Regions from separate parts of the Halobacillus sp. GSS1 genome, predicted to be linked through region 3. Evidence: predicted binding sites of a transcription regulator. Region 3 holds the regulator's gene; each other region holds the start of a gene.
The links. Region 3 encodes LexA, which represses DNA repair genes until DNA is damaged. Its sites were predicted from a motif close to CGAACATATGTTCG; they were not measured.

Region 1 (4,266 bases), 600 kb from region 3:
GGGAAACGGTGAGACTCTTATGGGACGTGTGGGACAGGTGAGACCCCGGAAGGCGTAGCCTGAGGAGGCTCACCGCCCGCCCCATGGAAAGTGTTCAAATGCGGAATCGTCCTGGTAGACATGACTGGCATAAGCAGAACAGCAACGGAATGTGTTTTTCATTCCGTTGCTGTTCTGCTTATGACGCGAGTGTCTGGACGATGGAGCAAGACGAACCTTTTCCCGAAGCCCCTAGAATCACACCAACATCTCGAAACTGAGCCTTCAAGAATAGGGAGCTTTAATAAAACAAAAGAAAACCCAGGCAAGCGCAAGGCTTTGCCTGGGTTCTCTCTTAAAAAGATGGAAGGTTGTCCAAGTTGTTGGATTGAATGCCATCCGGTTCACTGCGCAGATGGTCTTCTCCATCTTTACCTCGAATGAGGTTCACGTGTTCCAGTTCACCACTGCGCGCCATTTCATGTGCTCGCTTATAATCGATCACTTGTCCTGACGACAGCTGCATTTCAACAATGCTTCCTTGCCCGTTTTTTCTAACGGCGACAATTCGTTCTGGCATCATTCTCAACCTCCTCAACCATTATTTTGTCCAGGAACCTAGATAATATGAGTATCAATCTGTGGGGATTATTGGATGTTATCATAAATAAAAAAGGCAGCTGAAATGGCTGCCTTTTCTATCTTACATATCGTGAGAAGATTTTTGCTTCTGACGTGAATGTTGTCTGTTTTTCACTTTATGAGAACCTTGAGCCGGTTCTCCGTATGCTTGTTTAGGCCCAAGAGGCAAATTCGGTTGTTCCTGTTGTTTCGGTCCCATGCGTCTACCCATAAAAATCCGCCTCCTTGATTATCTGCGTTTACGAGCTGCTTCTGGCCCCTCCATCGCGGTCGCACCTGGATAACTTAGGCGCTGATCACGGTCGGACTCCACTCTTCCGGATTTTTTCAATTTTTTCTCTTGTCGATCTCTACCCATTTAAAAACGCCTCCCTTCTCTTTTAGTATGGAAAAGAGAAAGAAGGCTATGCCTGGGAATCATTTTTTAAAATCGTCGAGAAAATCCTTTTGAAAGCTTGTATTCACCTGAGGATTGGTCGGATTACTAAGGTCTCGAAAAAGGTTTTTTCCGTATTTTTCCGTTAGATCATCAATCGTTTTATACAAGTTTTCTTTACTGGCATATTGTTCAAAATTAAATAGATCTAATTGCTGACTAACTTCTGATTTCTCCGCAAGATCGCTTGCAGTAACACCCAGGAGACGAACAGGCTGCTGATTCCAGTGATCATCGAACAACTGCATCGCCACTTGAAAGAGATCTTCTGATGAATGGATGAATTCCTGCAATTGCCGACTGCGTGTCACTGTTTTCCGGTCATGGTAGCGGATCATCACCTGTACATTCCTTGCAAGAACCTTTTTATTCTTCATCCGTGCTTCCACTTTATTCGAAAGCCTGCGTATGACGCTTTGTACCTCTGTATCATCGGTTGTATCCTCAGGAAGGGTTGTAGATGTCCCGATACTTTTAAATTCATGAACCGCATCAGGATCGACAGGACGGTCATCGATTCCATTCGCCCTGTTTTTCAGCCGCTCTCCATTGATTCCAAGAACACCCTTTAATTCAAGAACAGAGTGCTCAGCTAATCCACCAATGTTCTCAATGCCCATTTTCCTTAATTTCTCTGCTGTTTTCGCTCCCACTCCGTACATTTCTTCTATCGGTAAAGGCCATAATTTTGTTTCAAGATCTCTTTTCCGTAAGATCGTAATTCCCATAGGCTTTTTCATATCAGAAGCCATTTTTGCCAAAAATTTATTAGGAGCGATCCCAATACTGCAAGGCAGATCGAGCTCGTCATAAATCCGCTTTTGTATCCGCTCGGCTATTTCCGGAGGTGAACCTTGCTCTGCGCAGTCGGTTATATCCATATAACCTTCGTCTATTGATACCGGCTGAACGAGCGGTGTCACATCAGCCAACACTTTAAACATTTCTTTGGATGCTGTACGATATCGTTCAAACGTCGGTCCCATAACAACAAGTTCAGGGCACAACCTTCTGGCCTCTCCTAAAGGCATCGTCGTTTTGACCCCATATTTGCGGGCTTCATAGCTGCTTGTGACAATGATCCCGCGCCTTTCTTCAGGATTTCCTGCAATGGCAAGCGGCTTCCCTTTCAAGGATGGATCAAAGGCTGCTTCCACAGATGCATAGAAACTGTTCATATCAACATGAAAAATGACGCGGCCTTTTTTTGGATACCATTTGGACTGCATAACGTTCTTCCTCCATTGGAACATTTGTTCTCTATTATATCATGACACGCTTTGTTATTGTTCATAAACGCTTCAATTATTGTTTGTCTAACTCATAAAACTCATCATCGTATTATTAAGCTAACTGGCAGGATTGTGTAAGACTCAGTTTCGAGACTTTCCGGGGTTCGTTGCCCGGGTTGAGCGTCAGGGGTGGCTGGGAAGCTACTCGCTTTCCTGTGGGGGAGTGGCAAGCTTCCTCGGGCTACGCCCTGCGGGATCTCGCCGATCTCCTTTCTCCCACGGGAGTCTCGCAGCTTCCCAACCACCCCATTCGATAAAAGGGAAAACGAACCCCTTTGCCAAGTTGGAAGGTCTTCCTCTATCCCGATTGTTGTAGGCATAAAACGCTCTGTAACAAGCTTTTAGGGTACTCCCATCAAACTGAAAAGCTGAAGGTTGGAAAGTGGTTTCGAGATAGTTATATAGCAAAGGGGCGGAGGGGAATGGCGAGACTCCTGCGGGATAAAAGTGCTTGGTGAGACCCCACAGGACGCAGTCCGAGGAGGCTCACCGCGCTCCCGCGGAAAGCGAGCTATTCCCCGCAGCCCCAATCCACCCAACAGAAGTCTCGAAACTGAGTATTCAAGAATAGGGAGCTTATGTGTAATACCTCAATAGTAGTTCATAAAAAAGACTCCCTGAAATTCAGGGAGTCCTGGCTTATTATTGTGCGACTTCTTCAACGATCGCTGTTACGAACTCTGTAATTTTCTCAAGTTCGCTGACAGGCATACGCTCGTTAGTTGTATGAATTTCCTCATATCCTACACTCAAGTTTACCGTAGGAACGCCGTGACCTGCGATGACATTGGCATCACTGCCGCCGCCACTTGTTAATAGTTCACTTTCACGACCGATTCGCTTCGCAGCAGAACGTGCGACTTCTACGACTTGATCTCCCGCCTGTTGCTTAAAGCCAGGATACATGATTTCGACATCAAGTTCGACTTCGCCACCCATTTCTTCCGCTGTTTCCTGGAACGCTTTTTTCATTTTTTCTACTTGCGCTTCCATTTTTTCAGGATTGAGGGAACGAGCTTCAGCTAAGACCTCGACGTGATCACATACAATATTCGTTTTCTGACCACCTTCAAAGCGGCCGATGTTCGCTGTTGTTTCGTCATCGATCCGCCCAAGCGGCATTTTAGCAATTGCTCGGGAAGCGAGTGTGATCGCTGAAATGCCTTTTTCAGGAGCAACTCCTGCATGAGCTGTCTTCCCTTTTACGATCGCATTAATTTTCGCTTGTGTAGGAGCCGCTACGATAATATTGCCGACTTGTCCATCACTATCAAGGGCATACCCGTATTTTGCCTTGAGCATGGAAGCATCAAGAGCCTTAGCGCCGACAAGACCGCTTTCTTCTCCAACAGTGATTACGAACTGCAGGTCTCCATGCTCAATGTTTTGTTCTTGAAGAGAACGGATCGCTTCAAGGATTGCAGCGACTCCCGCTTTGTCATCCGCTCCAAGGATTGTAGTACCATCGGTCACGATATAACCATCTTCAATGGAAGGTTTAACCCCATTCCCTGGTACCACTGTATCCATGTGAGAAGTAAAATAAATCGGTTCTGCGTCCTTTTTAGATCCTTCTAGATAACAAATAAGGTTGTTTGCCCCATGACCTGTAATCGAGGCTGCATCATCTTCAAGCACTTCTAAACCCAAGTCCTGGAATTTTTTCTTTAGTACTTTAGCGATTTCAGCTTCCTGGGTTGTTTCTGAATCGATTTGAACCAATTCCAGAAATTCATTCAGTAAGCGTTCTTTGTTAATGGCTACCATCTATATTTGCCTCCTTCAATATGTAAACACATTCCTCTTAGTACGTTAGCGGAACGAGTGGACTGTGTCAATTATAGAGGGATGTTGCCATGCTTTTTATAAGGACGGTCTTCCTGTTTATTTTTCAGCATGTCCAAAGCTTTAATCAAT
Region 2 (4,266 bases), 360 kb from region 3:
GATGATCTCTTTTACGACGATAAAATGGAAAGAGCCTCCACCGGAATAGGAGACTCAGGACGCAGTTGGTTTCCGGTATCGGAACAAGCTTGCACTTATTAAAATGAATGTGATCAACACAAGGATCCACATCGCATCCCGGTAAGCAGAAAATGATAGGGACTGGATCCAGTCGTGATAAAGTTCGATCGCGAGCCAGCCGATCGGGAAAATCGGCGCCGCTTTTGCATAGGAAGCATTCAGGGCTGCCTTTCCTTCCTCCGTTTTTCCCTTCTTCCCCCAAGTAAAGCGTAAGAGATAAACGAGCGCTATTAGAAAGATTGGTGTCAACAAAAGTCCTACGAACATCATTTTTCTTCCTCCTTTCTAATCTGTTCACTAATGGTTTGATCCAAGTACTCATCCATGGGATCTCTCTGTCCGATTTTTTTTAGTCCGTCTCCGATGAAGTAGCCGGCTAAGGCGATTCCTGCTGCCAGGATGACAGCATCGAGTGAAAATTCCATTGGTTAGAACCTCCGTCCTGTTCTTTCTCTCTATTCTTATACGCAAGGCAAAGAGAAAGGTTTCAGGGAAGGGGACCTCATTCTCTGATTTCTCATCAAAATAAAAAGACAGAAAATTCCCTCACTTCATTTACGAGCTAAGTGTAAGGTGGTAAAATTTATCATTGTAATGAAGTAAAGAATACAAAGGAGAGAGGGCAATGGGAAACGATCTACTCTATGCAAAATCATATTTTGAGAGACTGCCGGAACTTGGAGATTTGGCACCAGAAGCGTTCAAGGCTTTTGTAGCTTTCGATAAAAAAGCACTTGAACCAGGAAAGCTGGACGGGAAATTAAAGGAATTGATCGCTGTAGCGGTTGCTCACGTGACGGGCTGCCCTTACTGCATCGATGTGCATGTGAAAAATGTGAAGAAGCAGGAAGCCACGAAAGAAGAAGTGTCAGAAGCGATTCTTGTAGCAACAGCACTGAAGGCAGGTTCTTCGATCTCACACAGTGTCAATGCATTGAATACATACGATGAAAAAGGCGACGATGCTTTGTATAAAGCTTCTTACTTCGGCCGTCTGAAAGAGCTCTCCAATCTTAATGGGGATGCGTTTCATGCGTTTGTCGATTTTGATCAGCAATCCATGAAAGACGGATCGATTTCCGCTAAAGATAAAGAGCTCATTGCCGTAGCGGCGGCGCATACAACAGGCTGTCCTTACTGCATCGATGTTCATACGAAAGGTGCGAAAAAGCAGGGTGCTGCAAAAGAGGAGGTAGCGGAAGCGATATTTGTTGCTACGGCATTGAAAGCAGGTTCTGCTTTAGCTCATAGTGTAAATGCGTTGAATGCATATGATGACGAATAAAGTAATGAGAAACCATTCTGGTTAATTTGAAAATTATAAAGTAGGAATGCCAAAATAATTAATGCTGAATTTATAACAAAATGCACTGTTGATTCAAATGAAAAAATTCGCTTACGAGTGTTTATGCAGAGCAATCCCCACCTTCTTAGATGGTGGGGATTTTTTTATTCCATAATTATTTAAAGTGTGTTTGTAAAAAAGAGTACACGGATATTTTGCCACGATAAAAGTGTTTTTATGACTTATTTCATGGTTTTTAGCAAATATTAGAGGTTGAAACAGGAGGTGAATGCATGAAAATCAAAGGACCGATTTTATTAGGCATATTAATTGCAGCTATTTTGAACGGTTGCGCAGGCAACGAACCAAATGAACCGGAAGATGTAAATTACCAACCAACACGATATGACCAGGACGATCAGAGAAACCGCTTGGAGAGAGATAACGGAGAGGATACAAGGCCTGATGTTGATTATCCGATTATCGATCATGAGGATCAGGAGGTCGATTTTGGTAACCGGGAGATTGACCTTGAGGAACCTTTTGATAGGAAAAACAATCATGACGATAACCGGGAAATGGATGAATAACTGATACAATACCTCGTTGTACATCAGAAAAGCCCTGGCCTCTGCCAGGGACTATCTTTTCCTGTCGACTTTTTTAAAAGTAATGTTCGTTGTCATTTTTGAGCTCGAAAAACTTTAAATTTATCATATCAGCCACTTCATTTCATCTACTTTAGGAGAGGGTATGCTTTAGCATACTTACCCTTCCGTTCGCTTCTCTCCAGAATTTTATCCTTAGTTTTACGCAGGATTAAAGACCTTCATTTACCAGTTTACTTCTAATGCGCGTGTGGTAACATATACATAATTAGAACAAACGTTCGCATTTATATTAAGGAAGTGATCATCAATGAATGGAGTATTGAGAAGAGGTTTAGAGGAGAAGCAACAACTGGAACTCATCTACATGGCTGACAAAGGGAAGATCTCACAGCGGGTCATCCGCGTAGTATCCATCAAAGAGGAGGCCGTCCTTGCTTATTGTTACACCCGTAAGACGGTTCGCTCATTCAAGCTTGCCAATATTTTGTCGGTAACCCCTTATAAAAAGAGGGAGCGCTATAAAAAGACACCTTGAAATCCAGTCATCGAAATATGGTGAATGTACGGTTGCTCTTGCGGAAACTAGAGGAGGTACATTAGGCTGATTGAGATTTGCAAGAAAGTGAGTATGTAAAAAAGAACCACAAAATAGTGGTTCTTTAGTCTTTCATGGATCCTGCCTCACGCGATGTCATGGCGCCTATCCCTGCGCTTACATCCTTTTGAATTTCCTGCTTTACTTTATTTGGATCTGTTCCGGAACGTCCTGGCTTTAATGATTTCGGCTCCTCTATTCTTCCTTGTCCGACTTCGGTTCCTGCCTTTATCTGGTTCTTTGCCACTACCCATCACCTCCATACTTGTAGGTTTAACAACAACTCAAAAAATAATCGGGTTTATAGACCTTGTCTCTATAGCGCAACCCCGGAAAGTTGATCAACCATCCCTTCGTTAGAGTGTAAACGAGTGAAAATGTATTCCGGGGAACTTGAGCTTCGGAAAATGATTCGGAAGGGTATTCTTCGAAAATCACAAATTTGAAGTTTATGGGATTTGTCCTCCATGCCATTGAAGTGGTAGGTTGCTCACATTAAAAGTAATGATTACTATTTACAAATCGTAATCATTACTATAAAATTAATTTTGCAATTAAAGGAGGAAAGTAAATGTTTAAGAAATTTTTAGGAATTTGGAGTTTATGTTTGGTTATCTTTACACTTGCTGCATGTAATGGGGAAGAGGCAAGCAGTGAAGGTAGTGAAAAGGAATTTGAGGGTTCAACAGAAGAGATGAAGGTGTTCACAACGGTTTATCCGCTACAGTATTTCACAGAACAAATCGCTGGCGAATTAGCTTCAGTAGAAACAATTCTGCCACCGGGAACCGATCCGCATACATATGAACCAACGACGAAAGAAATGATAGAAATCGCTGAATCGGATGCTTTCATCTATAACGGTGCAGGATTAGAGCCTTACGCGAAGAAAATCTCTGATTCTATCGAGTCGGAAGAGGTTCAAATTCTCGAAGCATCCAAAGGCATAGATTTAAAAGATCACAGTCATAACCACGGCGAAGAAGGTAGCCATGACGACCATGCTGACGAAGAAGGCAGTCATGATGAACATGAGGACGAAGGTAGTCATGAAGGGGAGCATGAGGGGCATTATCATGGCGACCAGGACCCTCACGTTTGGCTAGATCCGATTCGTTCCATTGAAATGGCCGAACATATTAAAGATACATTAGTTGAAATAAACCCTGAACAGGAAGACGTATTCCAAGAAAACTTTGAGACGTTGAAAGAAGATCTTGAACGTTTAGACGAAGAGTTCCATACGAAAATGGAAAGCCTGCCTGGGAATAAGATTATCGTATCCCATGCCGCTTATGGTTATTGGGAAGAAAATTACGGAATAGAGCAGGTGGCGGTGTCTGGACTAAGCCCTGCGAATGAACCTTCACAGAAGGACCTGGAAAATATCGTGAAAACGGCTGAAGAAAATGGCTTGAATCACGTACTTTTCGAACAGAATGTAACCCCTAAAGTAGCAGAAGTTGTACGCCAGGAAATCGACGCCGAGACGTTACGCATCCATAACTTATCTGTCTTAACAGAAGAAGATCTTGAAAATGATGAGGATTACTTCAGCCTCATGAAGCGTAACTTAGAAGTCCTTTCAACCGCTTTAGCGAATCCTTCGGCAGCTTCAGACAACACTGAAGAATCTGAGGAGCACGATCATGACCACAGCCATGAACATGGGCATGACGAGGAAGCGCAGAAAA
Region 3 (4,266 bases):
ATTGATGTTTGTTCAAGGCTGTTTGCCATGTTCAACATTCCCCTTTCTTTTCAGGTATATGTACCATGTATTATCCTATAATGAAAATCGTTTCGAAACAAGCTTTGTGCAAAATTTCGCACAGCCTCAGACCTAATTTCCCCCTTATCCAAGGAATTAAACAAGAAAAATCCGCATTCGAAATTTTATCGAATACGGACGAATGATCAGGATTAATTCTTTTTCTCGTTCTTTTGCATTTGACGAAGCTTTTCTGGAGTTACGTCATTCCCTTTCGGATCAATGACGGTCACACCTTTAAGCTGATTTTTGAAGGATGCACGGGCATTTTTCAAATATTCCTGGCGCAGCTTCTGCTGCTCTGCTTTTTCTTCCTTCGAGAGCTCTTCCTGCTTAGATTTATTAGCTAGTTCATTTATACGATTAATTTTTTCTTTTGATAACATAGATCCTTCTCCTTTACTCATAGTCTGGATCGTAAAAACATGAAAAAGACAAGAAATCCAAAGATCCTTGTCCGTATATCTAATATTATCGTGATTCTTCTTCTTTTTCAAGCGATAGGTACTCCTTGTATCTACGATGCACCGTAGCTTTTGATACGTCATATCCCAAACCTCTCAAAGTCGCTGCAATATCTTTGAAGGTCAAATCATTTTTCCTTAACCGAACAACCTCCTCAATGGGAAACTCGATTCTCTCACGTCCGGGTGCCTGATCACGATTGGATAAGTTGGCGGATGGATCATAGCCGCCCTCAACCGCTTTTCTCATCCCACGCCGTATTTTCATATTATGTATCTTCCTTTGGTATTCTTCTACGATGCCGACAATCTGTAAAACCATCGAATCCGATTCCGATAACTGGAGCTCCCCCTGGTTAGATAGGGAGTACACCTTGATCTCCAACCGGTTTAATTGATGGAATAAAGCAATCTTCGTATTTCCCCTGCCTAAGCGTGTTTCATCCTGTATCAATAAGGCATCCGCACGCCCGGAAGAAAAACATTCCAGCATGCGGAAAATCCCTTCACGTTCAATATCGTAACCACTAGCTTGCTCTTCAATACAATCAACAACTTCGAAATCATGACTGTCCGCCATGGATATCAATTCAGCTCTTTGTCGTTTTAATGAAGTCACTTGAGCTTCTTTTTCCGTACTTACTCTGCAATATAAAATCACTTTCAATGTATATGTTCCTCTCTCTTTCTCTATTATACAGCTGTGACCATAGAATAATAGAGAATGATAAAACTCACAATAAAAAGAATAATGTAGGTGTAATCCAGCTTAGATAATTTGTTAAACATTGATAACCCCTCCGTTTTCCTTAGAACGAACGTTCTTAAGAACCTGTGTTCGTGTTTGTTACTTCTCATTATATACGAACACAAGTTCTTGTCAATGGTTTTTTCGAACGCGTGTTTGTATTTTTGAAATATAAGTGGTACAATGTGGTTACTATAATCCTATGTACGAGGTGCTAATCTATGAGTAAACTTTCAAAGCGGCAGCAGGAAATACTAGATTTTATTAAAGAACAAGTTTTAGCAAAAGGATATCCACCATCCGTAAGGGAGATCGGCCAGTCCGTTGGTCTTGCTTCAAGTTCGACTGTGCATGGTCACTTATCCAGATTGGAGAAAAAAGGATACATCAGACGCGACCCGACCAAACCTCGTGCCATTGAAGTGATTGAATTAGAAGAAGATCACAGCATCCCAAGAAGTGAAGCTTCTTACGCTCCAGTAATCGGTAAAGTCACGGCGGGTTCACCGATTACTGCTGTTGAAAACATTGAAGAATATGTCCCTTTACCAGATACACTTGCAGGGTCGGATGACAACACATTCGTACTAATCGTACAGGGTGAAAGTATGATTGAGGCAGGAATTCTTGATGGAGATATGGTGATTGTGAGACAACAACAAACCGCCCAGAACGGTGACATCGTTGTCGCGATGACTGAAGACGAAGAAGCCACGGTGAAGCGTTTCTTCAAGGAAAGAAATCACGTTCGTTTGCAGCCTGAAAACGCAACAATGGAACCGATCCTGCTACAGGATGTATCCATTTTAGGGAAAGTCGTCGGCCTTTACAGGACCGTACACTAAAAGAAAGAGGCGAGTTAAATAAACTCGCCTCTTTCTTTATTTATATCAAGCCCTATGACTTTTACGGGAAAAGTTTTCACTTATTTTCGATCATAAAGAGAATCCTTCTTGAAACACAAAAAAACCCTTGAAGTAAACCACTTCAAGGGTTTTATATTTAATATGTCTGTAGATATTGTTCGCGTTCCCACGGATGAACCTGTGTGCGGAACATATCCCATTCGATTTCCTTCGCTTCAATGAAGTGTTCGAACAGGTGCTCGCCGAGAGCTTCTACCATGATTGGATCTTGATGCAGCTCTTCCAATGCATCATATAGAGTGGCTGGGAGATCTTTCACTCCGTGCGCTTCCCGTTCTTTTTTATCCATCACGTAAATGTTTCGGTCGACAGGAGCAGGTGCTTCCAGTTTATTTTCTACGCCATCAAGTCCAGCAGCAAGAAGGACCGCCATCGCCATGTATGGGTTCGCTGAAGGATCCACACTGCGGACTTCGATTCTTGTGCTCAACCCACGGGATGTCGGTACGCGTACGAGTGGACTACGGTTTTGACCGGACCATGCAACATAACATGGAGCCTCATAGCCTGGTACAAGACGCTTGTAAGAGTTGACGGTAGGATTTGTCACGGCTGTGAAGTTCGTTGCATGCTTGATGATGCCTGCTGTGAACTGGTAAGCGACTTCTGACAATTGTTCCTTCCCTTTCTCATCGAAGAAAGCATTTCCCTTTTCATTGAAAAGAGACATGTTCGCGTGCATACCCGATCCGTTTACACCGAACAATGGTTTAGGCATGAATGTTGCATGCAGACCATGTTGCCGTGCAATGGTTTTTACGACGAGTTTGAATGTTTGGATATCATCGCAATGCTTGACAGCATCTGCGTATTTGAAATCAATTTCGTGCTGACCTGGAGCTACTTCGTGGTGAGAGGCTTCGATTTCAAAGCCCATTTCCTCAAGCTCAAGGACAATATCGCGACGGCAGTTTTCACCAAGGTCGGTCGGTGCCAAGTCGAAATAGCCACCTTTATCATTCAACTCCATCGTCGGTTCGCCTTTTTCATCTAATTTAAATAGGAAAAATTCAGGTTCTGTACCAATGTTGAAAGCAGAAAAGCCGAGTTTCTCCATTTTTTTGATGTTACGCTTTAAATTGTAGCGCGGGCATCCTTCAAAAGGAGTTTGGTCTGGGTTGTAGATGTCACAGATGAATCGTGCGACCTTCCCTTTTTCTGAAGTCCAAGGGAAAACGACGAACGTATCCAGGTCTGGAACCAAATACATGTCAGACTCCTCGATACGAACGAATCCTTCAATGGAGGACCCGTCAAACATCATCATGCCATCAATAGCTTTATCCAACTGGCTTAGTGGGATTTCCACGTTTTTGATCGTACCAAGCATATCCGTAAACTGAAGGCGGATAAACTTGACGTTTTCCTCATCGATTTTTTTGTAGATTTCTTCTTTTGTTAAACCCATTGAATTTCTCCTCTCAACACAAAATTAATGGAAGAACCTCGACATTTCTCCCTGCCTGATTGCTAATTTACCTTGTCTTCCCGCTGTGAATAGTTCTCGTTGCAGCATACGACGAAGTTCTTTTTCGGTAAGTTCATTGTGTACTTCCTTCACTTGATCCTCATCATATACCTCATTATCTGGCTGATCATTCAGCTTCAGAACTTTCTTGATTCCGGCCATGTTCACACCTTGATCGATCAGGTCTTTTATTTCGAGAAGACGATCGACGTCATTGAATGAAAACATGCGACGGTTACCTTCTGAACGGGCCGGCTGTACCAGCTCGTGCTGTTCGTAGTACCGGATCTGCCGTGCAGTAAGGTCTGTCAAGGATTGAACAATCCCCATCGGGAATAACGGCATGGAACGACGAATTTCATCACTCATCGATGTGCCACCTCCCCATAAGAATGATACTTTAATTATACGTCACGAAAGGGATATGTCAACATATGTGAGGAATGTTCACACAATTTAACGCTGTTTTTTGAAAGGGTTACCATTCCCGTAGCTTCAGGCTTTGACCATACCCTCTTCGATTAATTGTTCCACTGCCTGTACGACAGCGATCTTAACATGGGCATAGGTCAATCCACCTTGGACGAAGGCAGTGTAAGG

Region 1: the regulator LexA is predicted to act here: its motif matches at 2,304-2,317, upstream of J0K78_RS04845 (DNA polymerase IV).
Region 2: the regulator LexA is predicted to act here: its motif matches at 2,245-2,258, upstream of J0K78_RS03410 (WYL domain-containing protein).

What each region holds. Positions count from the first base shown of each region.
Region 1 is NZ_JAFLHE010000001.1:912,420-916,685, forward strand. It holds gene J0K78_RS04830 (DUF3892 domain-containing protein) at 335-559, opposite strand; gene J0K78_RS04835 (small acid-soluble spore protein P) at 683-832, opposite strand; gene J0K78_RS04840 (YpzI family protein) at 851-979, opposite strand; gene J0K78_RS04845 (DNA polymerase IV) at 1,039-2,286, opposite strand; gene J0K78_RS04850 (M20/M25/M40 family metallo-hydrolase) at 2,992-4,116, opposite strand; gene J0K78_RS04855 (acyl-CoA carboxylase subunit beta) at 4,188-4,266, opposite strand, start outside.
Region 2 is NZ_JAFLHE010000001.1:670,845-675,110, reverse strand. It holds gene J0K78_RS03435 (RDD family protein) at 1-49, shown strand, start outside; gene J0K78_RS03430 (hypothetical protein) at 55-351, opposite strand; gene J0K78_RS03425 (hypothetical protein) at 348-506, opposite strand; gene J0K78_RS03420 (carboxymuconolactone decarboxylase family protein) at 707-1,366, shown strand; gene J0K78_RS03415 (hypothetical protein) at 1,660-1,956, shown strand; gene J0K78_RS03410 (WYL domain-containing protein) at 2,285-2,512, shown strand; gene J0K78_RS03405 (hypothetical protein) at 2,637-2,819, opposite strand; gene J0K78_RS03400 (metal ABC transporter solute-binding protein, Zn/Mn family) at 3,144-4,266, shown strand, end outside.
Region 3 is NZ_JAFLHE010000001.1:311,940-316,205, reverse strand. It holds gene tkt (transketolase) at 1-29, opposite strand, end outside; gene J0K78_RS01580 (DUF896 domain-containing protein) at 213-446, opposite strand; gene J0K78_RS01575 (YneB family resolvase-like protein) at 532-1,191, opposite strand; gene lexA (transcriptional repressor LexA) at 1,494-2,117, shown strand; gene glnA (type I glutamate--ammonia ligase) at 2,275-3,606, opposite strand; gene J0K78_RS01560 (MerR family transcriptional regulator) at 3,631-4,035, opposite strand; gene J0K78_RS01555 (methionine gamma-lyase family protein) at 4,162-4,266, opposite strand, start outside.